Regions from separate parts of the Lactobacillus sp. X-49 genome, predicted to be linked through region 1. Evidence: predicted binding sites of a transcription regulator. Region 1 holds the regulator's gene; each other region holds the start of a gene.
What was found. The regulator HrcA, encoded in region 1, represses chaperone genes, less so after heat shock. The targets are predictions, from matches to a motif close to TTAGCACTCNNNNNNNNNGAGTGCTAA.

Region 1 (7,664 bases):
ATAATTGTACATGTCTTTTTATTAAGTCCTTTATCCAGTTTCATCAATTGCCGACACCAATCAACCTCAAAATCAAACTTGAAGAACCAAGTCTAGTAGTAAAAGAAAAAGTAGATAAAAGTATGAACATACTTTTATCTACTCCCTAAAATGTTTAAAAAGAATTACATTTTTTTATTGTAACTTATCTTTTAATCTCTCAAAAAAGCCCTTTTCTTGTGGGTTGATCGAACCGCCACCAGCTTTAACAAAGTCAACTAAAGCCTGTTTTTGCTTTTCGTTGATTGACTTTGGAATCTGAACTTCAACAGTTGTAACTTGATCACCATTACCGTTACCACGAAGATACGGAACACCTTCATCGCGAATTGTAAACTTCTTATTAGGTTGCGTTCCCGCAGGAATCTTGAGCTTTTTGTCACCGTGAACAGTTTTTACATTGATTTCATCTCCAAGGGTCGCTTGAGCAAATGAAATCGGAACTGTAGTATAAATAGTTGTGCCTTCTCGTTTAAATTCCTTAGATGGTTTTATGCGATAGCTAATATATAAGTCACCATAAGCACCACCATTCTTGCCGGCTTCACCTTGACCCTCATAGCGAAGTTGTTGACCATTATCAATTCCGGCTGGAATATTAACTTCAATCGTATTTTTACTATCAATTACACCTTTACCATGACATGTCTGGCAGGGATGCTGAATAATTGTCCCACGACCATTACACTTATCACAAGTAGTTTGTCGCCGAATAACCCCAAGCATTGACTTTTGAGTTATTGTCATATATCCTGTACCGTTACACTTATCACAGGTGATAGGATGTGTGCCCTTTTCTGCACCACTGCCATTACAAGTTGAACAGGTCTCGCTTCGAGTATATGATACTTGCGTTTTTTTACCCGTAATTGCATCCATAAAATCAATCGTTAGAGTATAATCTAGATCTTCTCCTCGTGTAGGTGCTGTCGGATCGGCACGCCTTTGGCCAGTACCACCACCAAAGAAATCGTTGAAAATATCTCCAAAATCGCCGAAGCCTCCAAAGTCACCATAACCTTGGCCACCTCCAAATCCACTTTGGCCATTATTTACTCCTGCTGAGCCGAATTGATCATATTGTGCACGTTTTTGTTGATCATGTAAAACTTCATATGCTTCATTTATTTTTTTGTATTTTTCTTCAGCACCCGGCTCATGATTAATATCAGGGTGATATTTCTTAGCTAATTTACGATAAGCAGAGTTAATTTCTTTATCACTGGCATTTCGATTAACGCCTAGCACATTATAATAGTCTTCTTGTGCCATCTACAAAGCTCCTTACTTTCCAAAAGAAAAGAACTACTTCGTGGCAGTTCTTTTCTAATTTATTTAATTATAAACCCTTTACTTATCTGGGTCTACCTTATGGAATTCTCCGTCACTAGCAGAACCATCACTTGGATTACCGCCTTGTGCACCAGGATCTTGTGGTCCAGTTTGTCCTTGAGCTCCACCGTTAGCTTGATATAATTTAACTGCTAAGTCTTGAGCAACCTTAGATAATTCATCTTTTTTAGCTTTCATATCATCTAAATTATTATCTTTTTGAGCTTTCTTCAGTGCATCAAGTGCGTCTTGAACCTTCTTAGTATCATCTTCAGATACCTTGTCTTTAACTTCACCTAAAGTCTTTTCAGTTGAGAAGATTAATTGATCAACTTCATTGCGTAGGTCAACTTCTTCTTTCTTCTTCTTATCTTCTTCAGCGTGTTCTTCGGCCTCTTTTTGCATCTTTTGAATTTCTTCATCAGACAAACCAGATGAACTCTTAATAGTAATCTTTTGTTCCTTGCCAGTACCCATATCTTTTGCAGAAACGTTTACGATACCATTCTTATCAATATCAAAAGTAACTTGAATTTGAGGAACGCCACGTGGTGCAGCCGGAATGTCAGTTAATTCGAATCTACCTAAAGTCTTGTCATCTGCTGCCATTGGTCGTTCACCCTGTAACACATGAACATCAACCGCTGGTTGATTATCAGCAGCTGTCGAAAAAATTTGACTCTTTGAAGTTGGAATAGTCGTGTTCTTTTCAATTAATTTAGTGAAAACGCCTCCCATAGTTTCGATTCCTAGTGAAAGCGGCGTAACGTCAAGTAAAACAACATCCTTAACATCACCAGAAATAACACCACCTTGAATTGCAGCACCCAAAGCAACAGCTTCATCAGGGTTAATTGAGTGGTCAGGCTCTTTACCAGACCATTTCTTAACTGCTTCTTGAACAGCAGGAATCCGAGTTGAACCACCGTTCAAGATCACTTTATCAATATCATTAACCGTCAAATCAGCATCTTTTAGAGCATTGTCAAATGGTACTTTGGTTCTATCAACAAGATCAGCAGTTAACTCATCAAACTTTGCTCGAGTCAAATCAGCTTCAAGGTGCAAAGGTCCTGCCTCACCAGCAGAAATGAATGGAAGTGAGATATGTGTTGAAGAGACACCAGAAAGATCTTTCTTTGCCTTTTCTGCGGCATCTTTTAATCTCTGCAAAGCCATTTTGTCTGTTGATAAATCAACACCATTTTCATCCTTAAAGTTCTTGATGAGCCAATCCATAATTTTATTATCAAAGTCATCACCACCAAGACGAGTATCACCATTAGTTGACAATACTTGGAACACACCATCACCTAATTGTAGAACTGAAACGTCAAAGGTACCACCACCAAGGTCATATACCAAAACTTTTTCGTCTTCTGCATCTTTATCTAGACCATAAGCAAGTGATGAAGCGGTTGGCTCATTAATAATTCGTTTAACATCTAAACCAGCGATTTTACCAGCATCTTTAGTTGCTTGACGCTGTGCATCATTAAAGTATGCAGGAACCGTAATAACTGCTTCAGTAACCTTTTCACCTAAGTAATCTTCTGAGAATTTCTTAATGTATTGTAAGATCATCGCAGAAATTTCTTGTGGTGTATATGCTTTATCACCAATCTTTACCTTATAATCCGTTTCACCCATGTGGCGTTTAATTGAAGAAATTGTATTAGGGTTAGTGATTGCTTGTCTTTTTGCTACTTCACCAACTTGAATTTCACCATCCTTAAAAGCAACTACAGATGGAGTAGTTCGATTACCTTCTGGATTAGTAATAATTTTTGGTTCTTTACCTTCAAGAACTGCAACAGCTGAGTTAGTAGTTCCAAGATCAATACCGATAACTTTTGACATTTTTTTAACTTCCTTCCAATTATTGTGCGACAACAACCATTGCTGGTCTTAATGTACGATCTTTATATAAATATCCTTTTTGTAAAACTTGCACAACATGATTTTTTTGATCATCACTTTCAGCATCAACGGTTTGAACCGCTTGATGCAAAGTTGGATCAAATTCCACACCTTCAGCATCAATTTCGCTAATTCCATGATCTTTCATGGCTTTTACAAGCGAATCAAGGGTCATTTCAACACCCTTTTTTAATTGCTTAGAAGCTTCATCGTCAACTTTAGTTGCTAAAGCCCGCTCTAAATTATCCATTGCAGGTAAAACGTCTTTAGCTAATGATTGTGATTCATACTTAATCAACTGTGCCCGCTCGTTATTATACCGATTTTGCATATTTTGCATTTCAGCTTGGCTACGTAAAAATTTATCTTCTAAATCTTTATTTTCTTCGCGCAACTTAGTTAATTCAGCCACTTCTTTATTTTCTATAGATTTTGACTTCTTTTTATTAATTTTGTTAGTATCACTATCAGTTGCTTTAGTTGTTTGTGATTGAGCCTTATCCAAATCCTGTTCGCTAGTAAATTTTTCTTTACTCACGTTAACCTCCTTTATTTAAATCGACCATAATACTCAAGCATTTTTTTAGCTAATTCATTCCTGAAATATTCTAATAAACTAATTATTTGCGAATATGGCATATTATTGGGGCCAAGTAAAGCAATTACACCTTTACCATGAGGCCCCACGCTATATTCTGCTGTTAACAAACTATAATCTTTTAGCAAATCATTAGATAATTCTGAACCTAGACTGACTTGAATGGGAGAATGATTATTATTCGTAATTGTTCCTTGACTCATCCAGTGTGAAATTAGATCTTCATGATCAATTAAGTCATAAAGCGTTCGTAAGCTGGTTACATCATTTAGAGATGTATTATTGAGCAGATTGATTTGACCATCGACATACATTTGCTCACTAGCTGCTTCATTAATAACATCTTCCACTAGTTCAATCAAACCATCGATATGACTACTGTTAAATTTCTTATTTAGTACATGACTTAATATGGTTGGTGATACATCACCCAATGTTTTACCAACAAGTTCATCGTTTATCATTCGAACAGCTTTTTCTACTTCATCGCCATTTACATTAGATGGCAATTGATAAACTTGATTATGAACGTTACCATCACTAGTTACTAAAATAGCCATGATCTGACAACTGAACAAGGGAACTATTCGAAAACCGGTAATAGTCAATGTACTACTTTCAGGACCCTCCGCAAAAGCTGTATAATTTGTTAAATCAGACAAAATTTTAGCGGCTTCTTGCACAATTTCATTAACTTGATGAAACGGTTGACTAAACTGATTAATAATTTTTTTATAAACAGAAGATGGAATTTGAAGAGGCTCAACTAAATTGTCCAAATAATAACGATATCCATCAGTTGATGGTACACGTCCACTAGACAGATGGGTCTTTTCAATCAATCCTCGCTCTTCTAATAGAGCCATTTCATTTCGAATTGTTGCGCTAGAAACTTTAATTGGTAACTGATTCATAACAGTTTTAGAGCCTACAGGATCATGCGTTTGCGTAAAATCATTTATAATAGTTTTTAAAATTAGTTCTTGACGTTCGGTCAACATAAATATCGCCCTCACTTTTAGCACTCACACTTCAAAGGTGCTAACAATTATTATGATACTAGGTTTTAGCAGATTGTCAAGTTGAGTGCTAATTTTTTTGAACAAATTTGTATAAATAGATTAGTCTATTTATTTATATTAGAAAAATATGCTTTTATTTCTGCCTCATCCTGAACCATTTGCTTTTTCAAATCGGTTAAATTGCTAAATTTAATTTCTCCTCTTGTATACTTATACCATTTTATAATCATTTTTTGATCATAGGCATCTTGATTGAAACCAAACAAGTTTGATTCAATATAAATTTTTGAATCGTCATTGATTGTAGCATTATAACCGACACTGGTCATTGAATTGTACCACTTGCCATTAATTTTTGTTTTAGTAGCATAGACTCCTATCTTAGGAATCACTTTATTTGTATCCCAAACTAAGTTAGCAGTAGGATAGCCTAACTTATGTCCATTTCGTAGTCCATGACCAACATAACCAGACATTACATATGGAAATCCTAATAACTTCTTAGCTAAAGTCATATTCCCCGCACTAATTGCCTTTTTAATTTCTGTTGAGCCTATTTTTTGTCCATCATAGCATTGTTCAGGAACATTAATAATATCAAATCTGCCTTTAGCAAACTGTGGTAAATTTTGCATATTAGCTACATCTTTAGGACCATAGGTATAATCAAAACCTGCAACAATTGTGTCAGCATGTAATTTGACAATAATATTGTCAACAAATTCCTGTGCAGTTAGTCTACTGAACATCTTATTAAAATGCATTACCAATAAGTAATCTACGCCAAGTTTCTGCATTTTATATGCTTTTTCATCTAAGTTGTCAATATACGTTACACCAGCATTTTGATATACTTCTTTAGGATGTCTATCAAATGTCATTACCATTAGAGGCAGATCTTTTTTTATTGCAGTTTTTTTTGCAATTTTGATAAGTTGTTGATGTCCGCGATGAACGCCATCAAAAAAGCCTAAAGCCAATATTAGTTTACCCTGAACAATATTATCTGTAATTGGATAATTTAAATGGATAATTTGCACGTTGAGACCTTCATTTCAACTATTTATTTTGTAAAAGCATCAGTTCGGGACAATAAAGATGTCCTTTCACGTGATAAATTGCTTTAACCTTTTTATTGTAACGTAAAGCAACTTGTTTTTCATTCGTTTGTAATGAAATTGCTGCACCGTTTTGAACTTTTTTCCATTGATCTTCAGTTAAATCTAGTTGTTGGTAATCCTTAAAAAATGTTTCAATCGGTTGAATATATTCACCAATGTGGGATGGATTGCAAACAATGTCATCTAACTTGACCGCTTGGCTAATATCGAAGCCAGAGCTAGCAGTACGACGTAAACTTTTCATTGTGGCCGGGATATTCAACTTATTGGATAAATCATTGACAAGAGAACGAACATACGTACCTTTACTACATTCAATTTGAAAGCTAAATTCCTCTTGCCCTTTTTCTTTATTAAAAGTTGGCGTACCAACTAAATTATACGAAAAAACATTGACCAGTCTTTTTGGTCTCTCAACTGTAATATTTTCTCGAGCATATTCATATAAATGTCGTCCATTAACTCGAACCGCTGAATAAATTGGCGGCACTTGCTCTATTTTTCCTACAAATTGTTGCATTGCCTTACTAATATCTTCAGCTGACAATTGTTCTGTCAAATTTTGAACTTGTAAAACTTTACCACTAAGATCATAACTATCAGTCGAAAAACCTAAAATACCAGTCCCACAATATTCTTTATTTTTAGTATGCATTAGCTCAATTAACTTTGTAGCTTGACCTAGGGCAATAGGTAAAACACCAGTAACATCGGGATCTAACGTCCCTGCGTGACCAATTTTTTTAATATGTAAAGCTTTTCGCAACTGATAAACAACATCTGCACTAGTCATTCCTTTATCTTTATCGATTACTAAAATTCCGTTTATCATCTTACCTACCTATTAAAAAAGCGCCAAAGAGCGCTTTTTTTAATTATTTCGATCTTCTTCTTGTCTTTTTACTTCGGCAATTAATCGATCAATTTTACTACCATATTTAACTGAATTATCTCGCTTAAATATAAGCTCTGGAACCTTATAGACAGTTAAAACCTGGCCCAAAAGATGACGTGCCATGCCTTTGGCTTTTTCTAATCCGTTAGCAGCCTCTTCTTCTTTTTGAGGACTGTCACTGAGTATACTATAAAAAATAGTTGCATATGAAAGATCATTGCTGCATTCTACAGCGGTTATGGTTACATCTTTAACACGTGGATCACGTATGTTTTTGCGCAAAATTTTAGTTAACTCACGAAGGATTTCACCTTCAACGCGACCTATTCTGTGTTTCATATTTGCCTCCAATTTTAACTAACTAGGCTTAACTTCCTGTTGTTCAACAGCTTCAAGTTCATCGCCAACTTTAATGTCATTATAGCCTTCAATTGTCAGTCCACAATCTAACCCTTGCTTAACAACCTTAACATCGTCTTTAAATCTCTTTAGCGAACCAACTTTACCAGTATAGATTACAACACCATTGCGAATTAAGTTTACTTCAGAATCTCGAGAAACATAGCCAGAATCAACAAATGCTCCTGCGATAGTCCCAACTTTAGACACTTTCCAAATTTCACGAACGGTCAGATTTCCGACAACTTTATCTTCGTAAGTTGGCTCCAACATTCCTTGCATGGCTGCTTTAACATCGTCAATTGCTTTATAGATAACACTGTATAGTCGAATATCAA
Region 2 (7,664 bases), on a different contig from region 1:
ATTAACAGGAATTGTTTATGGCATTTATGTTGCAATTAAAAATAAAGATGAAAACCCGTTTACGGAAATTGTTTCTTATAAACAAATTTTTGCTGGTTTCTTTTTTGCCTTTGCAGCTTTGACCTACCTGATCTCGGCACAGCCCAACATGAACGGACTAGCTACTGGTTTTGTTTTATCTCAGACTTCGGTTATCTTAGCGACATTGACTGGTATTTGGTTTTTAGATCAGAAAAAGACTAAGAAAGAGATGGCAGTTACGATTGCTGGGTTGGTGATTATTTTAATTGCTGCTGCGGTAACAGAATTTGTCTAACTAAAAACAAACGAAAATAAACAACCAATAAAAGAAAAGTAGCTAGGAAAAACTAGATACTAAAATGATGCTCAAGATCCTACTCTTTGCCCTAATCCAATACGCGAAAAGAAAAAAGTAGAAACCGATATTGGTTTAATGTTTATGATGATGAATTTAAGCCAATATTGGAGTAAAAATGCAGAGAAGAAGGAGCTATTTTAAGAAAAAATAATAGATCAAGATTTTTTCTAAAGGAATACTTGATCTAATTTTAGGTCTAAAAAGCTAGTTTTCCGGATACTTACTTTTAGTTTAAGTTAAAAAAAGCAGGATATTTCCTGCTTTTTTTATGCTAAATACTTATATATTTAAATCATCAATATTGTTTGGAAATAATCTACCAGAATAATTTGAACTTGTATTATCATTTTCACGAAGTGCTTCTTTGATCTGGCTGGAACTCAGATGATCAATTAAATATGCTTTTAATGCTTTATTAGTTAATGTATCCAAGTCAATATCATATGTCTTTAAATATTTTGCTGCCAGCTTTTCAACTTTTTCATTTAACTCGATTTTTCTTTTACTCATTTTTTCACCCTCTAAAAATCAATTCTATTATAACATTTTATGTTTATCTAATAAAAAAATAATAAGAGTAAACTATATGTGAAGATTGCTGAAAAATCATAAAGAGAGTATTATTTTAATTCAAATATATAATTAAAAGGGGATTAGCAAATGTTAGATTATGCAGCTAGATTTATATTGAAAATTCGTTCGAATCCCTTTTTTAGAGCTATTCAGCGAACACTTGTTATGCTGATGCCAATTGCGGTGCTAGGTTCGTATTTTAAACTGATTCTTGACTTGATTTTCTCACCAGAAGGTATGGTTTACAATATTTTTGGGTTAGATAAAATCATCCCAGATCATTTATGGTATGCGGGATTATTTGTAAGCCGAGGAATGATTGAGGTAACTTTTGGTGTATTTGGAGTTTATGCATGCTTTTTTATGGCACGTTATACAGCTCATATTTATCATAAAGATGCAACTTTAGCGGGCCTGACTAGCGTCATCATTTTACTCTTTTGTTCTTATGGGTCTACAAGTGGCCAGCGATCAGGGAATGTGTATTCTTCTGGAATACTCCAGATAAACTCTGTCTTTATTTCTTTAGTTGTGGGTTATATGGTAGGACAAGTTTTCCACTTGCTAGGTAAAGAATATTTACCAGTAAAAGTAGAAAGTACTAAAATTATTCGACAACGTGCATGGGATGCATTGCTACCAGCAATGGTTTCACTGAGCATAGGAATTATATTGGGTATAATTATTTATGAATTACAATTAAAAGTCATAAATTCTGCTAGTTTCAGCGAAATAGTTAGTCGTGTTCAAACTACTAATAATATTGGTGAAGTTATAATTTTGACAATTGTGATCACATTTTTGAATTGGATCGGTATTGGTTTTCCATTAAGATCAATCGGTGAATCACTTAATAATGCATATACAGCTGAAAATATGACAGTTGCTTTTCAACATGGCAATTCATGGAATGTTCCATATAAATTTTTAGGTAGTTCATTAATAAATAGCTATGGAGTAATGGGGGGAGCGAGTGTACTTTTAGCGATCATAGTTTTGCTTTTGCTACAACATAATAATCCCGAAATTGAGGCAATAGCCAAGGTTAATCTCTTGCCAGCTGCTTTTAGTTCAACAATTGGATTGGCCGTGGGTCTGCCTATATTGCTGAATCCCATTTTTTTAATTCCCAGTATGTTAATCCCAGTAATTAATATACTGTTGGCAGCTGGAGGAATTTATTTCCATTTAATTCCAGTTTGTGTATACCCGATTTTGAAAGGAACCCCTGGAATTTTAATTTCGTTTTTTGGGACAAATGGTAACTGGTCTGCTTTGTTTTTTACGATTTTGTTATTCATACTAGATATAGCAATGTTATGGCCTATTATTAAAATTAATGAACTAGTAGATTTAAAGCTAAGATCCAAGGAAAGGGGGACTATTAATGCACAAAAATCCTAATTTTAAATGGTTAATATTATTATTACTAATATTATTACTCCTAGCTGTTCCCAGTTATGTTTGGATGAAAAAAGAAAATAATGCGCGTGCACAAAGAAGTAAATCGCAACTTTCTCCCGTAATTATGGTTCCAGGATCAAGTGCAACGACGGAACGTTTTAATGAACTAATTGACCTACTTAATCAATCGTCGGAAAATCATCATAGTGTGATGAAAATCACTGTTTCACGTGAATCAAAATTGTCCTATAGCGGCACAATTGGGAAAAATGATTTAGAACCGTTTATTATTATTGGCTTTGCTAATAATAAAGATGGGTATGCAAATATAAAAAAACAGGCAACTTGGCTTGATACAGCCTTTGACTCACTGATGCATAATTACAAATTTAATAATTTTAAGGCTTTTGGTCATTCTAATGGTGGGTTGATTTGGACTTATTGGTTAGAACATTATTATTCACAGTACAATGGTGAAACTAAAATGAAGCGTTTATTAACGTTGGGTACTCCGTATAATTTTACAGAAACAAACACTGATAATCGTACGCAGATGTTGGCTGATTTTGTAAAGAATCGTTCAAAATTACCAAAAAATTTGAGAGTTTATTCTCTATCGGGGGGTAAAGATTATGACTCCGATGGAATAGTTCCCGAAAGTAGCGTGGCTGCAGGAAAGTTCATTTTTCAAAATCAGGTTAAAGCATATACAGCTATGACAGTAACTGGTAAGGAAGCAGATCATTCCGATTTACCACAGAATAAGCAGGTAGTGCAAACTATTCGACAATATTTGCTTCACCAGTCTAGAAAATTTGAAAATAAAGGGAAGGATATTCAAAAGTGAGATATCAAAAACAGCCTACGCATATCGAAGTAATTGGTGGTCGTGTTAATAATTTAAAAAATATTAATGTTGATATTCCCTTGCATCAATTTGTTGTAATTTCTGGGCTTAGCGGATCTGGTAAGTCCAGTCTCGCAATGGGAATTTTGTATTCCGAAGGAGCAAGACGTTATCTGGATTCCCTTGCAACTTATACTCGTCGCCGAATTAGTCAGGTGGGGAAAGCAAATGTGGATGAAGTAAAGCATATTCCCTCAGCACTGGCTTTAAAGCAGCGACCGACGGTTCCTGGCATACGTTCAACAGTTGGAACAGTAACGGAAATTTTTAATATTCTGCGGCTGATTTTTTCACGGTTGGGGTCACCAGTTTGTCCTAATGGCCATCGTCTTATGCCAACTATTAAAATTGCGCAAGCGATGGATTTAAGTGGTGAAGCAATGGGACGAATTAATTGTCCTGTATGTGGAGTCCAGTTTTATGCTTTTAGTGCTGAAGACTTCGCCTTTAATTCAGATGGCGCATGTCAAACTTGTCAGGGATTGGGTCAGGTAGAGCAGCTTGATGACAAAAAAATTGTTGCCGATGAAAATTTATCTTTAGAAAATGGGGCGATTGCAACTTGGCAAATTCCAGGTCGTAATTGGATGTGGCGGATTGCTCGTGAACTTGGTGTGAGAACCGACGTTCCTTACCATGAATTAACAACTAGAGAACGAGAAATAGTTTTACATGGACAAGAACGTAAAGTGCCGGTAGATATTCCCACTTCGACGGGACGTGTTTATCATTTGGATGCTCTATATGAGAATGCTTATAATGCAGTAATTAATTCGCGCAAAACAACTAAATCTGAACGTGGACTTGAGCGTATTAATACTTTTTATCACTTTAGTACCTGTCCAAGGTGCCATGGTTATCGAATTGATCCAAGCCGCTGGCAGCAATTGGTTGCTGGGAAAAGTATTGTGGCAGCTGAACAATTAACGTTGGGTGAGTTACCACAATACTTAGACAAAATTAAACAGGAATTACCCATAGAAATGCAAGATTTAGCGGAAAATCTATTGGGCGAATTATTGCATCAAGTTACACCATTATTAAAATTAGGTTTAGATTATCTAAGTCTTGATCGACCTGCCAATAGCTTGTCAACCGGTGAATTACAGCGAATTCAACTGGGGCGAACTTTAAGAACGGAAACTACTGGTGTACTCTATGTATTGGATGAGCCATCGGTAGGATTACATCCGGCTAACATAGACGGATTAATTGATATTTTTCATGAGCTTGTTAATCAGGGGAATTCTCTAGTAGTTGTTGATCATGAAACTGCAATTATTGATGCGGCTGATTGGGTAATTGAAATTGGTCCAGGCTCTGGCAGTCAAGGCGGACAAGTTATTTCTCAAGGAACGCCCAATCAGCTTAAACAAGATTCAAATTCATTAATAGGACCATATTTAACCGGAACTGCACAGTTGTTAGTGCGGGAACCAGCTTCAAAACAGCAACTCTTTAAGCAAGGTAAATTAGACTTTACGGTTGACCATCATTTTAATCTTAATAATGTTCATGTCCAAATTCCGCTGGGCAAAATGACGGCGGTTACTGGTTTCTCTGGAGCCGGAAAAACTACATTAATTCTCGATGCTTTGCTTCCGGTCTTAAAGGCACAAAAAGCGCATAAAAGCACTCCAAGCTGGGTTACAGATTTATCTGCAACTGGGATTAATAATGTAGTCAGTGTTGATTCTACTCCTGTAGGTAAGAATCAGCGCTCAACGGTTGCAACTTATACTGATATCATGAATAATTTACGCCAATTGTATGCACGTCAGCCATTAGCCAAGCAGTTACATTATCCAGCTTCGTACTTTTCATACAATAATAAGCAGGGAGCATGTCCAGCTTGTGGTGGTAGTGGCGTGATTGCACTAGACATACAGTATTTACCCGATATAGTTGAAACTTGTTCTTTATGTAATGGTCATCGCTATAATAAAGAAGTTTTACAAGTTAAATGGCATAACCTGAGCATTGCTGATGTACTCGCTTATTCTGTGGATGAAGCTTTAAACAAGAAGCTATTTAAGGGTGAAACCAAAATCTTGCAAACAGTGACCACTCTGCATGAAATGGGATTGGGGTACCTACACTTAGGCGAAGCGACTCCTGCATTATCCGGTGGAGAAGCGCAACGATTAAAATTAATCAAGCATTTGCATCGTCAGCAAAAGGGAACTTTGTTTGTTTTTGATGAGCCTACAGTTGGCTTACATCCACAAGATGTGAGAACTCTGCTAAAAGTCTTGCAAAAATTGCTGGATCATGATGCAACCATTATTACTATTACCCACGATTTAGATATGATGGCAAATAGTGATTATATGATCGACTTGGGACCACGAGGTGGAAAAAATGGTGGTCAAATTGTAGCTGATGGTACACCTCGTGATATTCTTCCAAAGCAGGCCAGTCTAACAGCAGGATATTTGCAAAAACATTTAAAATTATATCAAAAATAATCTTAATGCTTTAAGGATAACCAATTAATGACTATCTTTAAAGCTTTTTCTATTTAAGATTGATCTTAGACTTAGTTGTGGAAAAATAAGACATATCTCTTGCACTCTGTGGATAACCTGCTAAAATATAAAGTATAAGAAATTAGCACTCATAGCTTTTGAGTGCTAATAAATAATTTATAACCTATGTAAGGGGTGGCTATATATGACATATTTTGACAATGAATTTGATAATTTGTTTAATGAATTAAACAATTCCTTCTTTAATGATAGTAATAATAGTAACGGATCAATTCCAATTCATTATTCAGGCAGTATGAATATGGCACCGCAAAATCTGAACACTAATGGTCAAGCACAACAGAAAAAGCCTATCGGTGTCGATCTAGTTGAACAAGCCAAAAATAATAAATATGATCCAGTGATTGGACGAGACGAACAGATTCAAGAGGTTATTGAAATTTTAAGTCGGCGCAAGAAGAATAATCCAGTGCTAATTGGACCGGCTGGAGTTGGTAAAACCGCAATTGTTGAAGGGTTAGCCCAAAAGATTGCTCAAGGCGATGTTCCCGAAAAGATGAAGGATAAGCATATCATTGCAATTAATATTAACGATATGGTTGCCGGTTCTAGTTTGCGGGGCAGCTTTGAAGAACGCTTGAAAAAAGTAATCGATGAGGCTAAAAACAATCCTAATATCATTCTATTTATTGATGAATTGCATAATATTGTTGGCGCAGGGTCAACAGATTCGGAAAATAATAGTGGCGATGCCTCTAATATTTTAAAACCAGCTTTAGCTAGCGGTGACTTAAACCTAATTGGTGCAACGACGACAGGAGAGTATCGTCAAATTGAAAATGATGCGGCTTTGGCAAGACGTTTCCAACCAGTTGATGTGCCAGAACCTTCTACTGATGTAACGGTTAAAATTTTGGAAGGTCTTAAGAAAAAATATGAGGACTATCATCATGTTAAATATAGTGATAGTGCTTTACGCTTAGCAGTCGAATTGTCACAACGTTATATTCAAGGACGTTATCTACCGGATAAGGCAATTGATTTAATTGATGAAGCTGGAGCGAAGAAGGGGCTTGATGCTGTACCAAATGATGAAGTAAGTCTGAAAAAACAGATTAAGCAATTAGAAAATGAAAAAACTTCTGCTGCACAAAATGAAGATTATGCAAAGGCGAGTGAACTCAAGAAACGAATTGAAAAATTACGTGAGCAAATGGATCATTTAGACGAAGCTTCAGTGCCGCGTGTGACGGATCAGGATATTTATGCTTTAATTGAGACTAAGACTAAGATCCCAATGAGTGAATTGCATGCAAGTGAAGGGCAGAAGAACCTTGACTTAGCTGAAAAATTAAAAGCAACTGTAATTGATCAAGATAATGCTATCGAAGTTATCACGGATGCAATTGCCCGCAAACAAGTTTTTAAAGATAATAATCGTCCTACTGGCTCGTTCTTACTCACTGGTCCAACCGGTGTTGGTAAAACAGAACTAGCTAAACAATTAGCAATTCAATTGTTTGGTGGCGAAAATCATTTAATTCGCTTAGATATGTCGGAATATCAAGATCAAATGGCCGTGAATAAGCTAATTGGGTCAGCACCGGGATATGTTGGCTATGGTGAAGGTGGTCAATTGACCGAAAAGGTACGTCACCAGCCATACAGTTTAATTTTATTTGATGAAATTGAAAAAGCTAATCCTCAGATTTTTAATGCTTTATTACAAATTATGGATGATGGCCGCTTAACAGATGCGCAAGGGCGAACTGTTTCCTTTAAAGATACGATTTTAATCATGACTTCAAATGCAGGCTACTCTGATAACCTACTCAAGGATGGTCAAGCTGGTCATGATAAGTTGGTTAAGGCACTTGAAGCATATTTCAGACCAGAATTTTTGAATCGATTG
Region 3 (7,664 bases), on a different contig from region 1:
AGGTACATATTTATTACGGTTAATTATTAATTTAGCGCAAAAATGGCATTGTGTACGATTAAGTTTGGAAGTTAGAAAAGATAATAAGATAGCTCAAGAATTGTATTGCCGATTCGGTTTTGTTACTAATTTCGTTCGACCAGGTTATTATCAGGACGTACACCAGGATGGTTTGAATATGATATTAGATCTGCCAATAAAGCAAAAGAAAGGGAAAAATTTTGGATAGTAAAAATGATATCCGTATTTTGGCTTATGAAAGTTCATGTGATGAGACATCAACCGCTGTTGTCAAAAACGGTCGAGAAGTTGAAAGTATGATTATAGCAACGCAAATCAAAAGCCACCAGCGGTTTGGTGGGGTTGTCCCTGAGGTTGCTAGTCGGCATCACATTGAGGTAATTAGTCAGATAACTGCTAAAGCCTTAACTCAAGCAAACGTGACTTGGCAAGATATTGATGCAATTGCCGTTACTTATGGTCCTGGACTTGTTGGTGCGCTATTAATAGGGGTTAATGCCGCTAAGGCTGCTTCAATGGCAACAGGGATTCCCTTGATTGGCGTCGATCATATAATGGGACATATAATGGCCGCACAATTAACTTCTGAAATTAACTATCCTGCTCTTGCTTTGCAGGTTTCTGGTGGTCATACAGAAATTGTTTTACTTCAAGATCCAACTCATTTTGAAATTGTTGGAGATACACGCGATGATGCTGCTGGTGAAGCTTATGATAAAATTGGGCGTGTTCTAGGAGTGAATTATCCAGCTGGAAAGACAATTGATAAATGGGCACATGAAGGACAAGATACATTTAACTTTCCACGGGCTATGATGGAAGATGATAACTATGACTTTTCTTTTTCTGGTCTGAAAAGTGCGTTTATCAATACCTGTCATCATGCTGATCAAATTCATCAAGAATTGAATAAGTATGATTTGGCGGCTAGTTTTCAAGCAGCTGTGGTGGATGTTTTAGCTACTAAAACAATTAGAGCAATTAAAGAATATCAACCCAAGACCTTTATTATGGGTGGCGGAGTAGCCGCTAACCAAGGCTTGCGTGAGCGAATGGAACAAGAAATTGAAAATTTATCTATAGGTTTGAAACCCAAAGTTATTTTGCCAGAATTAAAATTATGTGGTGATAATGCTGCAATGATTGGTGCTGCAGCTTATAATTTGTATAATGAAGGTAAGTTTGCTGACTTATCGCTGAATGCTGATCCTTCACTTGAATTACCTTATGCTGATTAGATTTTGAATTAAAAAAGTTGACCTCTTTATTAAAGAAGTCAACTTTTTTAATATTCACGATAAAAGGCTACTAATGATCCTTGATCGCAGGACATAAAACCACATTTTTGATAAAAGGAACGAGTGTTAGGTTCATCAAGGGTTAATAATAATTTTTGTCTTACATTTTTGTATTTTTTTAAGACTAGTGTTACTAGATGAGAACCGATTCCTTTATGCTGATATTTAGGTTGAATTAATAAATCTTGAATATAAATAATAGAAATACCATCACCGACAACTCGAATTAAGCCAACTAATTGTTGATTATCAAAGGCTGCGATAACATCTAGGGAATTTTCAAGAGCAATTTTTAAAGAGGGCATGTCTACGGTGTATGAAGTCCAACCGACACTTTCATATAAAGATTTTAATGCTACCAAACTTATATTTTTAGTTACTTGATACTCCATTGAGGCTCCTTTCTAACATTAAAGTTAATATTAAATTAAATTAAATTAAATTAAATTATATTGTTAACATTAAAAATTTTCAAGCTCGATCATGATATTTTCCCATTTCTCATTCGTTTTAGTTAGTTCAGTTTGAATTGCTGATAAGTCTTCTTGTAAAGGCTCAAGTTTACTAAAATCAGTTGCAATTAGCGGATCAGCCATTTCGCTCTGGATTTTTTTCTGTTGTTTTTCTAAATTATCAATTTTAACTTCAATTTTTTCAACTTGTCGCTGTAGTTTGCGCTTTTGTGAGTCTTTCATTTTTTGTTCCTGATAAGATAATTTAGAGGTTTTTTGCGCGCTTTCATTGTCTAGCTTAGGCACAATTTTGGTGGTGGTAAGTTGCTTATTTTTTTTATCTAAATAATAAGTGTAATCTCCTTCATAGACTGTTACTTGTTGAGGATTAACTTCAACAATCTTATTGGCTAATTGATTAATAAAGTAGCGGTCGTGAGAGACAAATAGTAGGGTACCATCGAACTTTTGTAAAGCCTGCTCAAGTACTTCTTTGGCTTCTAAATCTAAATGGTTAGTTGGCTCATCCATCAATAAAAAATTATTATGTTCTAGAGACAAAACGGTTAGTGTTAATCTTGCTTTTTGCCCACCAGAGAGTTGCCCCACAGTTTTATCAATATCTTTTGCTGTAAACAGAAAACTAGCTAATACTGATCTAACATCCCGTTCTGGCATCATTTTGTGACGATCCCAAATAGTATCAAGCACAGTTTTACTAGAATCAAGTAATTGTAATTCTTGATCATAATAACCGATATCAAGCGATGCACCATATTTAATAGAACCCATTTTAGGTTGTAATTTTTTCATAATAGTTTTAAGTAAAGTAGATTTACCAATGCCGTTAGGTCCGATAACAGCAACTCGATCCCCTTTGTTAACTTGCAGATTAATATTATTTACCATAATTTTATCAGGATAACCAATTGTTAAATCGCGTAAAATCAAAACCTCTTTACCAGAGGGATGATCACTTTTGAAATTAATTTTGACTTTATTTTTATGTTTTGGTGGAGTAATGCGATCAATTTTTTCGAGTTGCTTACGCCTGCTCTGGGCTCTTTTAGTAGTTGTAGCCCTGACGATATTTTTTTGGATAAATTCTTCGTCTTTTTTGATTTTTTCTTGTTGTTTTTCGTATGCTTCTTCTTGCTGACGATCCCTTAATTGACGCTGCTTTACGTAATCAGAGTAATTACCTTTGAAGGTTGTTAATTTTCCAAATTGTAATTCAAAGATTTGATTGGTCAAATGATCCAGAAAGTACTGGTCATGTGAAACCACTAAAATTGCACCATTGTATCCTTTAAGAAATGCTTCTAGCCAATCTAGCGTGTTTAGGTCTAAATAGTTAGTTGGCTCATCGAGTAGTAATAGTGGTGGCTTATGTAAGAGTAATTTAACTAAAGCTAAACGGGTTTTTTCACCCCCAGAAAGACTGCCGATAATTTTGGTCCATGTTGCTTGTGGGAAATTGAACCCATTTAAAACAGTTTTGATCTCTGCTTGAAAGGTATAGCCACCTTGTTGTTCAAAATCAAATTGCAGCTGATCATAATTTTTTAGCAATTTTTTATCTTGCGGATGTTCAGCAATTTTTTGCTGTAATTTTTGAATTTGAGTTTCCATATTAATTAATGGAGTAAAAACGCTAAGCATTTCATCCCAGATGGTTTTATCTTCGTTTAAACTATTTTCTTGTGCAATGTAGCCAACTTCAATCTCCTTATTAATGATAAATTCGCCATGAGTTGGTTCTTCTTTGCCCATCATTATTTTAAGAAGGGTGGTTTTTCCCACACCATTTGGGCCTACTAAACCAATTCGCGCATTTGCGTCAATTGAAAAATTAACATTGCTAAATAAAGTATTGGCACCAAATTGTTTTTCTAAATTGTGTCCTTGTGCTATTATCATATTTTTCACCTGAAGTCTATTTTAGCATATGAAAAGCAGATACAGTGGACTGCAAAAATGACTTTAAAAATTTACAACTTTTTTATAAGTAATAAAACAAAAATAACAGAAAATTGTGTTAATTACTTATATTCGCATAGTAAAGTTGTCTTTGTTGTGTTAAAATTTGGTACATTGTGAAAAAAATATTTGCAACTTAAGCAACTTTATAGGTAAAATAATATTGATTGATAATTAATTCACAAATTAGGTGCAAGAAATAATAAAGTTGGAGGCTTTTTTATGGAAAAGATCAAAATTCCCACAGCGACAGCTAAAAGACTGCCGCTTTACTATCGATATTTAATAATTTTAAATGAAGCGGGGAAAGAAAAAGTTTCATCAACTGAGTTATCCGAAGCGGTTCAAGTTGATAGTGCATCAATTAGACGCGATTTTTCGTATTTTGGTGCTCTAGGTAAACGTGGTTATGGTTATGATGTGAAAAGCTTACTATCTTTTTTTAAGAAAATTTTGAATCAAGATACGTTAACCAATGTAGCCTTGGTTGGAGTGGGTAATCTTGGTCATGCTTTACTTAACTACAATTTTAAACGTAGTAATAATATCCGAATTTCGTGCGCTTTTGATATTGATGAAAAAATCACAGGTAAGATATTAAGTGGAGTACCAGTGTATCGAATGGATGAATTACAGAAGCAATTAAGTGACCAACAAATAACGATCGCTATTTTAACGGTTCCTTCCACAACTGCACAAAAAACAGCTGATGAAATGGTTGAAGCAGGTATTAAGGGAATTATGAATTTTACTCCAATTCGTTTGTCTGCTCCAAGTGGAATTAGAATCCAAAATGTTGATTTAGCAACAGAGTTACAAACTTTAATTTATTTCCTTGATAGCGATAAGAATAGGCAAGCAAATTAAAAGTTAGAGAGTTACTCTAATCTATAAGAAATTAGCACTTTTTTACGTAAAGTGCTAATTTTTTCTTGCAATTTATTTGTAAAGGAGTTATTATCATATTTGTAAGTTAGCACTTGGTTGATAAGAGTGCTAACGGCTAATAATGATTTTAATTAAAATTTAGGAGGGACAAACGTGTTACAACCAATAGGTGATCGCGTGATCGTAAAAGTTAAAGAAGAAGAAGAAAAAACTGTAGGCGGAATCGTCCTTGCTTCTAACGCTAAACAAAAACCAACTGAAGGCGAAGTTGTTGCCGTAGGCGAAGGTAGTTATGCCGAAAATGGTAACAAGATTCCAATGACTGTAACTAAAGGTAACATTGTTTTATACGACAAGTATTCTGGAACTGACGTTAAGTATGAAGGTGAAAAATACTTAGTCCTTCATGAAAAAGATATTTTAGCAATTGTTAAGTAATTAAGGGGTGGATAAAATGGCAAAAGATATTAAATTTTCAGAAAATGCAAGACGTTCCTTATTAAAGGGTGTTGATAAATTAGCTGATACAGTTAAGGCAACGATTGGTCCAAAAGGAAGAAACATTGTTTTAGAGCAATCATATGGTAACCCTGACATTACTAATGATGGAGTAACAATTGCAAAGGCAATTGAACTCAAAGATCACTATGAAAACATGGGTGCAAAATTGGTAGCAGAAGCTGCTCAAAAGACCAATGATATTGCTGGTGATGGTACTACAACTGCAGTTGTTTTGACTCAAGCCATTATTCGTGAAGGAATGAAGAACGTAACTGCTGGTGCAAATCCAGTTGGAGTTCGTCGAGGAATTGAAAAAGCTACTAAAGCAGTTGTTGACGAATTACATAAGATTAGTCATACTGTTTCTTCTAAAGAACAGATCGCTCAAGTTGCTGCCGTTTCATCTGCCTCAAAAGAAGTAGGTGATTTAATTGCTGACGCTATGGAAAAAGTTGGTAATGATGGTGTTATTACTATTGAAGATTCTCGTGGAATTGAAACCGAATTATCAGTAGTTGAAGGAATGCAATTCGACCGTGGATATTTGTCACAATACATGGTAACTGACAACGATAAGATGGAAGCTGATTTAGATAATCCTTACGTTTTAATTACCGATAAGAAGATTTCTAACATTCAAGACATTTTGCCGCTATTACAAGAAATCGTTCAACAAGGTAAGTCATTATTGATTATTGCTGATGATGTTTCCGGAGAAGCTTTACCAACGCTTGTTTTGAACAAGATTCGTGGTACTTTCAATGTTGTTGCTGTTAAGGCTCCTGGCTTCGGTGATCGTCGTAAAGAACAATTGCAAGACATCGCAGCTTTAACTGGCGGTACAGTGATTACAGAAGACCTTGGTCTTGAATTAAAGGACACTAAGCTTGAACAATTAGGTCAAGCCCGTCGGATTACAATTACAAAAGATTCAACTACTATTGTTGATGGTTCTGGTTCAGATGAGGCAATTAAGGATCGTGAAGATTCAATTAGAAAGCAAATTGCTGAAACAACTTCTGACTTTGACAAACAAAAATTACAAGAACGCCTTGCTAAATTAACTGGTGGTGTAGCTGTCATTCACGTTGGTGCTGCTACTGAAACCGAATTAAAGGAACGCAGATACCGAATTGAAGATGCCTTGAACTCAACACGTGCTGCTGTTGACGAAGGCTATGTTGCCGGTGGTGGTACTGCTTTAGTAGATGTTAAGGGTGCAGTTAAAGATTTGAAAGGTGATAATGCTGACGAACAAACTGGTATTAATATTGTTCTTCGTGCTTTGACTGCTCCAGTTCGTCAAATTGCTGAAAATGCTGGTGAAGATGGTTCTGTCATTTTGAACAAACTTGAAAGTCAAGAGATGGAAGTAGGCTATAATGCAGCTGACGGTAACTGGGAAAACATGGTTGAGGCCGGAATTATTGACCCAACTAAGGTAACTCGTACTGCTTTACAAAATGCAGCTTCAATTGCTGCTTTACTGTTGACTACTGAAGCTGTAGTAGCCGAGATTCCTGAAGATAAGCCAGCAGTTGATCCAAATGCCGCAGCTGGTGCTGGTGCTCCTGGTATGATGTAATTTAAATATGCTTATCTTTAAAAAGACTGTTCATTTGAAGTGAGCAGTTCTTTTTTTTGAAGTAGCTAAATGATAATCAGAATAAGACCTAATTTGACAAAAAATAATAATATTAGTATTTTAAATTAATATTATTTTTTAATGAAAGGGAATTTGATGGAATTTTTAAATTTAATTGGTGTTCTAGTAATTGTACTGGGATTTGCTATTGGACTAGATACAGTGGGCGTGGTCGTAATCGCTGCTCTAGTAACTGCCCTGGTTTCCGGAATTGATTTTGTTTCATTCTTGCGAATTTTAGGAAAAGGGTTTATGGATAACCGTATGGTCTCACTCTTTTTCTTAACATTGCCAACAATTGGTATATTGGAAAGACATGGTCTTAAGAAAGCAGCTGTCAATTTAATTCAAAAAATGAAAAATTTAACCCCAGGTCGAATATTCGATATTTATTTGGCAATAAGAGAAATTGCATGCATCTTTGGTATCACATTGCAAGGACATGTTCAGTTTATTGCACCTTTGATTAATCCTATGGCACAAGCTGCTGGTAAAGTAAATCACGAATTAACAGAACTAGAGATTGATCAGATTAAGGCAAGAGCTGCAGCTAATGAAAATTTTGGTAACTTTTTTGCTCAAAACTTATTTGTGGCGTCTTCAAGTGTTCTCTTGATTTCAAGTACAATGAAATCGTTGGGGCATCCGATTACGCCATCGGGAGTTGTATTATATACAATTCCTGTTGCTGTAATTTGTTATCTCTTGTGCTTATTCTATAATCACATGTTTGATCAAAAAATAAAGAAGGAGAAATAAATGGTAACATTGATTAACAATCTTTTATTGGCTTTCTATATTTTAATTGGTCTGTTCTTTTTGGCAGCAGCAATAGAATCGTGGCGTGATCAAACAAATCAAGTGCGCTGGGGCACAGGC
Region 4 (7,664 bases), on a different contig from region 1:
AAGAACGAATATAATTCAGAAATTGAAATGACAAATATCGGTCATCGAGTAGCGAGATGGATTGATCCCAAGCAGTTGGATCCGGCAATGTCAAGCAGTCGAAATCTTCTTGTGAAAGATCGCTATGATCAACCACTATTCTTATTTGAAAATCAATTTGCTGAAAGATTTTTTCAAGATAAGTATCCTAATATTAAGCTGACCGAAAAATTATAATAAAAAAAGGCTGGAAAATTTTAGTATAGGAATTTAACCATCTTAAATTTGGTTGCTTTTGCTTTAAAGCATAAAATCACACATAATTTTTGATGTATATTACTGTTTCTAAATGGGTATATGTACAAAAATAAGTAAATGATTATTATTTAGTAAAGATATAAGTATTTACTCTATTATAAGTTATTATTAGTATAAAAGTGAAAGAAGCTGAAGAGCCTAAGAGATATTGTAAAATGTTATTCTATTCAAAAAAAGGTAATACAAATTAAAAATATACGATAATACTTTAAGTCTACAAAAAATAAGCCATGAAGTTTAAACAACTTTCATGGCTTATTTTAAAATATGTCAACAATTTACTTGTCAATATGAACTTCGATTACTCGCTGGCTTTTATCACAAGTCAAGGTATATGACACAGGTTTTTCTTTTACTAAACGCTTGATAACAAATTCGGTTTCTTCTTTACGTACTCGGCGAGAGTGGTTTTCCAAGACAACCCCAATTGCATCATCGCTTTCGGTATATATAACTGAGGTATTGCCTAGAGAATAAACCTTTACATAGTTGACATTAGTAGAATTAAGTTGACTATGTACTAATTCTCGATAACTATTGGTTACATCTATTAAGTGCATGGCATTCACCTGTTTCTTCTGATAGTTTTCTTTTTGCTATAATTACACCACCTATTTTAACATTTTTCTCTAATAAAAAACATCTCAATATTAGCTAATTTACTTATCGTAGATTATTTTGCTGTTTCTTTTTGATGAGTAATGACAATATTATTGTTTTCAATGCTTGCTAAAAGATTTTTAGCAGTAGGGTGATCAAGTTTAAAGTCAGCTACTTTGTCTTCTATTTCTTCCTGAATGGTTCGACGCAGAGGTCGAGCACCCATAGCTGGATTGTAACCGTCATCAACCAGTTTCTTTTTGGCATCATCAGTAACAGTAATTTGTAATCCTTGATTTTTAACCATACTGTTAACATCATTTAACATTAAGTTGACGATTTTGACTAAATTGTCAACTGATAACTCATTAAATTCAATGACATCGTCTAACCGGTTTAGAAATTCAGGTTTAAAAAATTGACTCATTGAGTTTCGAGCTGATTCGGGTTTATTACTATCATTTTCAGCCGTAAAGCCCACGCTTGTGTTTTTAATTCCTTGTCCAGCGTTTGAAGTCATAATAATAATTGTATCTTTAAAGGAAACCATCCTACCTTGCGAATCAGTTAATCGACCATCATCTAAAATCTGTAAAAATAAATTCATTACAGAAGGATCTGCTTTTTCGATTTCATCCAAGAGAATCAAACTATACGGATTACGCCGAACTCGTTCGGTTAATTGTCCAGCTTCTTCATATCCAACATATCCAGGAGCTGAACCGATTAATTTAGATACTGAATATGATTCCATATATTCCGACATGTCAAAACGAATCATTGCGTCTTCTGAACCAAACATTTGCTTGGCCAATTGTTTAGCCAATTCGGTTTTACCTACACCAGTTGGTCCAACGAAAAGAAATGAGCCAATTGGTCGACCAGATTTATTAAAACCAATTCGATTTCGACGAATAGCACGAGCTAATTTATCGACAGCTTGATCTTGACCAATTACATTAGCCTTTAAGTTAGCAGCTAAATTTTGAAGTTGGTTTTCTTCTTGCTTTTGTAAATCTCCAACTGGTATACCAGTTTTTTCTTCCACAATTTTATTCATGATTTTGCTTGTGATAATAGGAGATTTATCAGGATCAACATTTTGATTCTTCATTTTATTGTATTTTTCAATTTGATCACGGTAGTAAGCAGCTTTTTCGTAGTCCTCATTTTTAAGTGAATCTTGCTTTAATTGTTGGGCTGCTGCGATACGTTCTTGCATTTTTTCTTTATCAACATAAGGAATGGTAAGATTCATTCGAGAGCCGGCTTCATCGAGCAAGTCTATGGCTTTATCAGGTAAAAAGCGATCTTGAATATAGCGTTCGGATAATTCTGCAGCTGCTTTAATAGCATCATCAGTGTAATGAACATGGTGATAATCCTCATAACGTTTTTGAATTCCTTGCAGAATTCGGATAGTTTCTTTAACAGAAGGTTCCTTAACGTCAACTGGTTGAAAACGCCGTGCTAGAGCGGAATCTTTCTCAATTTCACGATATTCTTTTAAGGTTGTAGCACCAACTAATTGTAAATCACCACGAGCAAGGGCAGGCTTAATAATGTTGCCTGCATCCATTCCGCCTTCAGCATTTCCCGCTCCAACAATTTCATGTATCTCGTCGATAAACAAAATAATATCTTTATGACTTTGTAATTCTTTAATCAGCTGCTGCATTCTTTGTTCAAATTGACCGCGGATTCCAGTTCCTTGAACTAATGAAACAACATTCAATGAAACAATACGTTTATCCTGTAATTTAGCTGGAACGGAGCCATCAACTATTTGTTGGGCCAAACCTTCAACAACTGCTGTTTTTCCGACACCGGCTTCGCCGATTAATACTGGGTTATTCTTAGTTCTTCTATTTAATATTTCAATTACGCGGGCAATTTCTTTATCTCGTCCAATGACGGGATCAATTTTCCCTTTCTTAGCAAGTGCTGTTAAATCTGTACCATATTGATCTAGTAATGAACGACCACCAGCGCCATTATTAGAATTTCCCTTGTCCATAGTTGGTTCATCAGCGTTTTGACCGTTAGGATTATTAAAATTATTAAATGGATCACCAAAATCAGAGAATAAACCATTGATATTATTATTCATATTGATGTTTCCTTGTTGCTCTAGTTTTTGATAACATTGGCCACATAAATTAATTTCACGGCTCTGTCCATTAACCTTTGCAAAAAGGTGAATAGAAGCAGGTCGTTTTTGACAATTCTGACAAAGCAAATATATTACCGCCTTTCGCTTTAATTTACGTTTTCTAAATTATATAATTAGCACTCTTAATAATCAAGTGCTAAAGACTGAGATTTATGCCTAAGAATTTTGAAATATGCTACAATATTTTTAAACAGTACAGTAAACTTTATTATGATTTGCTAAGAAAATGTCAAATTAAAAGAAACGGTGGTATATTTGGATTACCAAAAAATTCTTGAGCAGTTAGCCGATGGACAACTTGAAAACTACAAAGTAGAGCCCAAGGAAGCCTTTGCCTTTCAATCTGCGCTAAGATCTTTTGGCAAAAGACAGAACATAACAGGAAAAGCCTTGAGAGGTGGGGGAATAATCTATACTTGTAAAAAGACAGAATTTTAATGATGTAAACTGTTACATTTAAGTTGTTTAATTTGCCAAAAAATGATAGGCTATTTACGGACAATAGGTAATTATTACCGATTTTATTTTTTTAAATTAAAGGAGATAATCATAATGGAAAAACGCGATTTTCATGTTATTGCTGAAACGGGAATTCATGCCCGTCCAGCCACTTTATTAGTACAAGCAGCTTCTAAGTTTGGTTCAGATATCAATTTGGAATACAACGGTAAATCCGTTAACTTGAAGTCAATTATGGGAGTTATGTCTCTTGGAGTTGGAAAAAATGCTGATGTAACGATTAGTGCTGATGGTGATGATGAAAAAGATGCCATTAATGCTATTTCGGAAACAATGAAAAAAGAAGGCTTAGCTGAATAATGACCAAGAAATTAACGGGAATTGCTGCTAGTGATGGTATTGCGGTAGCACCAGCCTATCTCTTGGTAGAACCAGATCTTTCGTTTTCTAAGACGAGTGTCAGTGATGTTGAAAGTGAACTTGCTCGTTTTAAAGATGCAGTTAAGGTATCAACTGCCGAAGTTGAAAAGATACGTGACAGTGCAAAAAAGAGTTTAGGTGAGGATGAAGCGCAAGTTTTTGAAGCTCACTTAATGATTTTAAATGATCCTGAATTCACCGGTGCAATTGAAACCGAAATTAAGGACAAAAAGATTAATAGTGAAGCTGCGCTTGATGAAACCGCTCAAAAATTTATTGCGATTTTTGAAGGTATGACGGACAACGCTTATATGCAACAACGTGCTGCTGACGTACGTGACGTTTCTAAAAGGATCATGGCGCATTTGCTAGGTAAGGAATTACCTAATCCTGCAACAATTGATCATGAAGTAATTGTAGTTGCACATGATTTGACACCAAGTGACACTGCTCAATTAAACAAAAAATTTGTCAAGGGATTTGTGACTGATATTGGGGGACGAACAGCTCACTCAGCAATTATGGCACGATCTCTTGAATTACCAGCGGTTGTCGGTACTGAATCAATTACAAAAGATGTTGTAAATGGTCAGACACTAGTTGTTGACGGCTTGAATGGTGATGCTGTCATTAAACCGAGTGATGAACAGATTGCTGATTATAAGCAAAAGAGTGAAGCCTTTTTAAAGCAAAAAGCTGAATGGGATAAATTAAAGAATGAACCATCAGTAACTGCAGACGGTAAACAGTTTACTATTGCTGCAAATATTGGTACACCAGCTGATATGCAAGGGGTTAATGAAAATGGTGCGGAGGCTGTTGGATTATATCGGACTGAATTCTTGTATATGAATTCTAAGGATTTTCCAACTGAGGAAGACCAATTCGAAGCTTATAAAGAAGTAATTGAAGGGATGAATGGTAAGCAGGTTGTTATCAGAACCATGGATATTGGTGGCGATAAGCACCTTGACTATTGGGATTTACCTGAAGAAATGAATCCATTCTTAGGAGTTCGAGCTATTCGCTTATCATTGCAAAATGAAGAAATATTCCGGACCCAATTACGTGCTCTTCTTCGTGCTTCAGCGTATGGTAAACTAGCGATCATGTTTCCAATGATTGGTACTTTGGGTGAATTGCGTAAAGCAAAGTCTATTTTAAACGAAGAAAAGACCAAATTAACTCAAAAGGGTACTAAAGTTGGTTCTGATTTACAAGTTGGAATGATGATTGAAGTTCCAGCCGCAGCTGTTTTAGCTGATCAATTTGCTAAAGAAGTAGATTTCTTTTCCATCGGTACAAATGATTTAATTCAGTATTCAATGGCTGCTGATAGGGGTAATGATAATGTTTCGTATCTTTATCAACCAGCCAATCCATCAGTTTTGCGTTTAATCAAACATACAATTGATGCAGCGCATGAAAATGGTATTTGGTGTGGTATGTGTGGTGAAGCCGCAGGTGATAACATTATGTTCCCAATTTTACTGTCAATGGGACTTGATGAATATTCAATGAGTGCAACATCCATTTTACGTATTAGGAGTTTGATGAAGAAACTCAATACTGAAGATATTAAGGAATTAGCTAACAAGGCTTGTTATGTTTCTGAAACAGCGGAAGAAAATGAAAAGTTAGTCAATGACTTAATGAAAGAAGTAAACAAATAAAGTTTTAAAGCGCATCAATATATTGATGCGCTTTTTAATATCTTTAAACTTTCTTGAAAAAAAAGTCATAAATTATTCACGTTTATTGCTTATCATTAAAGCATGACCAATTCACATAATGCTGCTTACTAAAAAGAAGTAGTGTGTTATAATAATACTATGCATAGTATTATTCAAAGGAGCGTGAAATATATGGTAAATTTATATATATCGCCAAGTTGTACCTCATGTCGAAAAGCTAAGGCTTGGTTAAAGAAACATAATATTGATTATAAAGAAAGAAATATTTTTTCAGAGCCTTTAACTAAAGAGGAACTTATCCAAATATTGAGAATGACTGAGAATGGTACAGAGGAAATAATTTCTACACGTTCAAGAGCATTTCAACAGTTAAAAATAAATCTTGATAATTTGTCAATTGATCAATTGTTAGATTTAGTTGAAAAGAATCCAAGCTTATTAAGAAGACCTATTATCATGGATGATCGTCGTTTGCAGGTAGGCTATAATGAAGATGAAATTAGACGCTTTTTACCAAGAAAAGTACGTCGCTTAGAACTCGAAGAAATGCAAAAGATTGCTGATTTATAAGAGAAAAATTTTAATAAAAGCGTTAGTATTTAAACTAACGCTTTTATTTTATCTGTAAAGTACGTTACAATAGATGTAAGTATTCGATGAAGGTGAGAACTCATGCAAGTAGATCATATTGACGAAAATACAATTCGCGTGAGAATTGATAAGGCGGAATTGGCTAGACGCGGACTTAAAGTTTTGGATTTGCTAGGGGATAAAGACCAAATACAGCATTTTTTTTATTCGATTTTGGATGAAATTGATACCGATCACTCTTTTAGCCAGGATGCACCTATTACTTTTCAAGTAATGCCTAATAACGGTGGGCTTGATTTGTTGATCACTAAAGTGACTGATAAAGATCGAGAAAGTTTATCACATCTATTTAATAATGAATCAAATATCAAAAATAAAATGGATCCACGGCGATCTTTTCTTGACTTGGAATCGGACTCAAATGAAGAAAAAATATCCAAAAACGAAGAAAATAACAATTCAACTGCGATAACTAATAGGTATGCTAACAAGCAGGCTTACAGCTTTACAGACCTAGATCAAGTTACTGAATTGGCTAATAGTTTACAGACAAATAATATGACTTCTAGTCTTTATTTTGAACACGGAAAATTTTATCTTGATTTGGCCTTTAAAGATGAAAATAAGGGTGAGTTGGAGCCAGGTGATGCTTGGGCAATTGCTAATGAATATGGTATCAAAATTAAGCCAGGAGAAATGGCTCGTGTTAAAATAATTGGCAAGTGTTTAATTGCTAGTGATGCCTTAATTCAACTGCATCATTATTTTAATGAACGCAAACATTAAGAAATTAATAAGAAAAAGACAAGCGGTATGCTTGTCTTTTTTCTTGCGTATTTAATCATAGGTGATTAAATTGTACACGGCATTATTAAATGATCAATTAGTTTTGGCAAGTAGACAAGCGGCTTTAATTAATAAAACTAACAGTATATTGAAAGCGCCACATTATTACTGCCCTAAATGTCATGAAGAAGTTCAACTGGTGTTAAAAAAAGAACATCCCTATTTTAAACATTGGCCTAAAAAAAATAATATGAAAGGAGAAAGGGTTGAGCATGCCCTTAGTAAGCAACTGCTGCAATGTGCACTAGCAAATGCAAACTTAGATGCCCAAATAGAGGTTCCTTTAGCTGGCGGTAAATTACGAGCTGATGTGCTGGCTAGTCCAAAGTTGGCCTTTGAAGTTCAATGTGCTCCCTTAAGCAGAGCAGAATTTACTCAACGTCATCGTTTGTATTGTCAAATTGGGATTACTGATATTTGGGTGGTTGGTAAACGTCATTTTTTACGAGAAAAAATAAAAAAGTCACAACTTATTTTCTTTCGTAGAAATAAGTTGTGGCATGACTATTATTTGGAAATTGATCCATATCAGCAATTTTTATCTTTAAAATATAATATTTTATTGGAGCCTATTACAGAGAAAC

Region 2: ACYIAQ_RS07970 (ATP-dependent Clp protease ATP-binding subunit) is a predicted target of HrcA. The motif match lies at 5,874-5,900, and genes of this name have one in related genera.
Region 3: groES (co-chaperone GroES) is a predicted target of HrcA. The motif match lies at 4,725-4,751, and genes of this name have one in related genera.
Region 4: ACYIAQ_RS06625 (ATP-dependent Clp protease ATP-binding subunit) is a predicted target of HrcA. The motif match lies at 3,184-3,210, and genes of this name have one in related genera.

What each region holds. Positions count from the first base shown of each region.
Region 1 is NZ_JBXSQM010000007.1:6,577-14,240, forward strand. It holds gene dnaJ (molecular chaperone DnaJ) at 175-1,311, opposite strand; gene dnaK (molecular chaperone DnaK) at 1,390-3,231, opposite strand; gene grpE (nucleotide exchange factor GrpE) at 3,251-3,829, opposite strand; gene hrcA (heat-inducible transcriptional repressor HrcA) at 3,841-4,890, opposite strand; gene ribF (riboflavin biosynthesis protein RibF) at 5,016-5,951, opposite strand; gene truB (tRNA pseudouridine(55) synthase TruB) at 5,971-6,864, opposite strand; gene ACYIAQ_RS04680 (ribosome-binding factor A) at 6,904-7,266, opposite strand; gene infB (translation initiation factor IF-2) at 7,285-7,664, opposite strand, start outside.
Region 2 is NZ_JBXSQM010000017.1:775-8,438, reverse strand. It holds gene rbsU (ribose/proton symporter RbsU) at 1-316, shown strand, start outside; gene ACYIAQ_RS07990 (hypothetical protein) at 659-889, opposite strand; gene ACYIAQ_RS07985 (PTS sugar transporter subunit IIC) at 1,040-2,356, shown strand; gene ACYIAQ_RS07980 (alpha/beta hydrolase) at 2,340-3,203, shown strand; gene ACYIAQ_RS07975 (AAA family ATPase) at 3,200-5,731, shown strand; gene ACYIAQ_RS07970 (ATP-dependent Clp protease ATP-binding subunit) at 5,937-7,664, shown strand, end outside.
Region 3 is NZ_JBXSQM010000015.1:29,199-36,862, forward strand. It holds gene rimI (ribosomal protein S18-alanine N-acetyltransferase) at 1-229, shown strand, start outside; gene tsaD (tRNA (adenosine(37)-N6)-threonylcarbamoyltransferase complex transferase subunit TsaD) at 222-1,259, shown strand; gene ACYIAQ_RS07650 (GNAT family N-acetyltransferase) at 1,307-1,711, opposite strand; gene ACYIAQ_RS07655 (ABC-F family ATP-binding cassette domain-containing protein) at 1,781-3,691, opposite strand; gene ACYIAQ_RS07660 (redox-sensing transcriptional repressor Rex) at 3,974-4,618, shown strand; gene groES (co-chaperone GroES) at 4,793-5,077, shown strand; gene groL (chaperonin GroEL) at 5,094-6,725, shown strand; gene ACYIAQ_RS07675 (DUF969 domain-containing protein) at 6,882-7,544, shown strand; gene ACYIAQ_RS07680 (DUF979 domain-containing protein) at 7,545-7,664, shown strand, end outside.
Region 4 is NZ_JBXSQM010000012.1:9,611-17,274, reverse strand. It holds gene ACYIAQ_RS06635 (peptide chain release factor 3) at 1-216, shown strand, start outside; gene ACYIAQ_RS06630 (DUF1827 family protein) at 576-857, opposite strand; gene ACYIAQ_RS06625 (ATP-dependent Clp protease ATP-binding subunit) at 971-3,136, opposite strand; gene ACYIAQ_RS06620 (hypothetical protein) at 3,326-3,508, shown strand; gene ACYIAQ_RS06615 (phosphocarrier protein HPr) at 3,623-3,889, shown strand; gene ptsP (phosphoenolpyruvate--protein phosphotransferase) at 3,889-5,622, shown strand; gene spxA (transcriptional regulator SpxA) at 5,815-6,213, shown strand; gene ACYIAQ_RS06600 (adaptor protein MecA) at 6,316-7,020, shown strand; gene ACYIAQ_RS06595 (competence protein CoiA family protein) at 7,220-7,664, shown strand, end outside.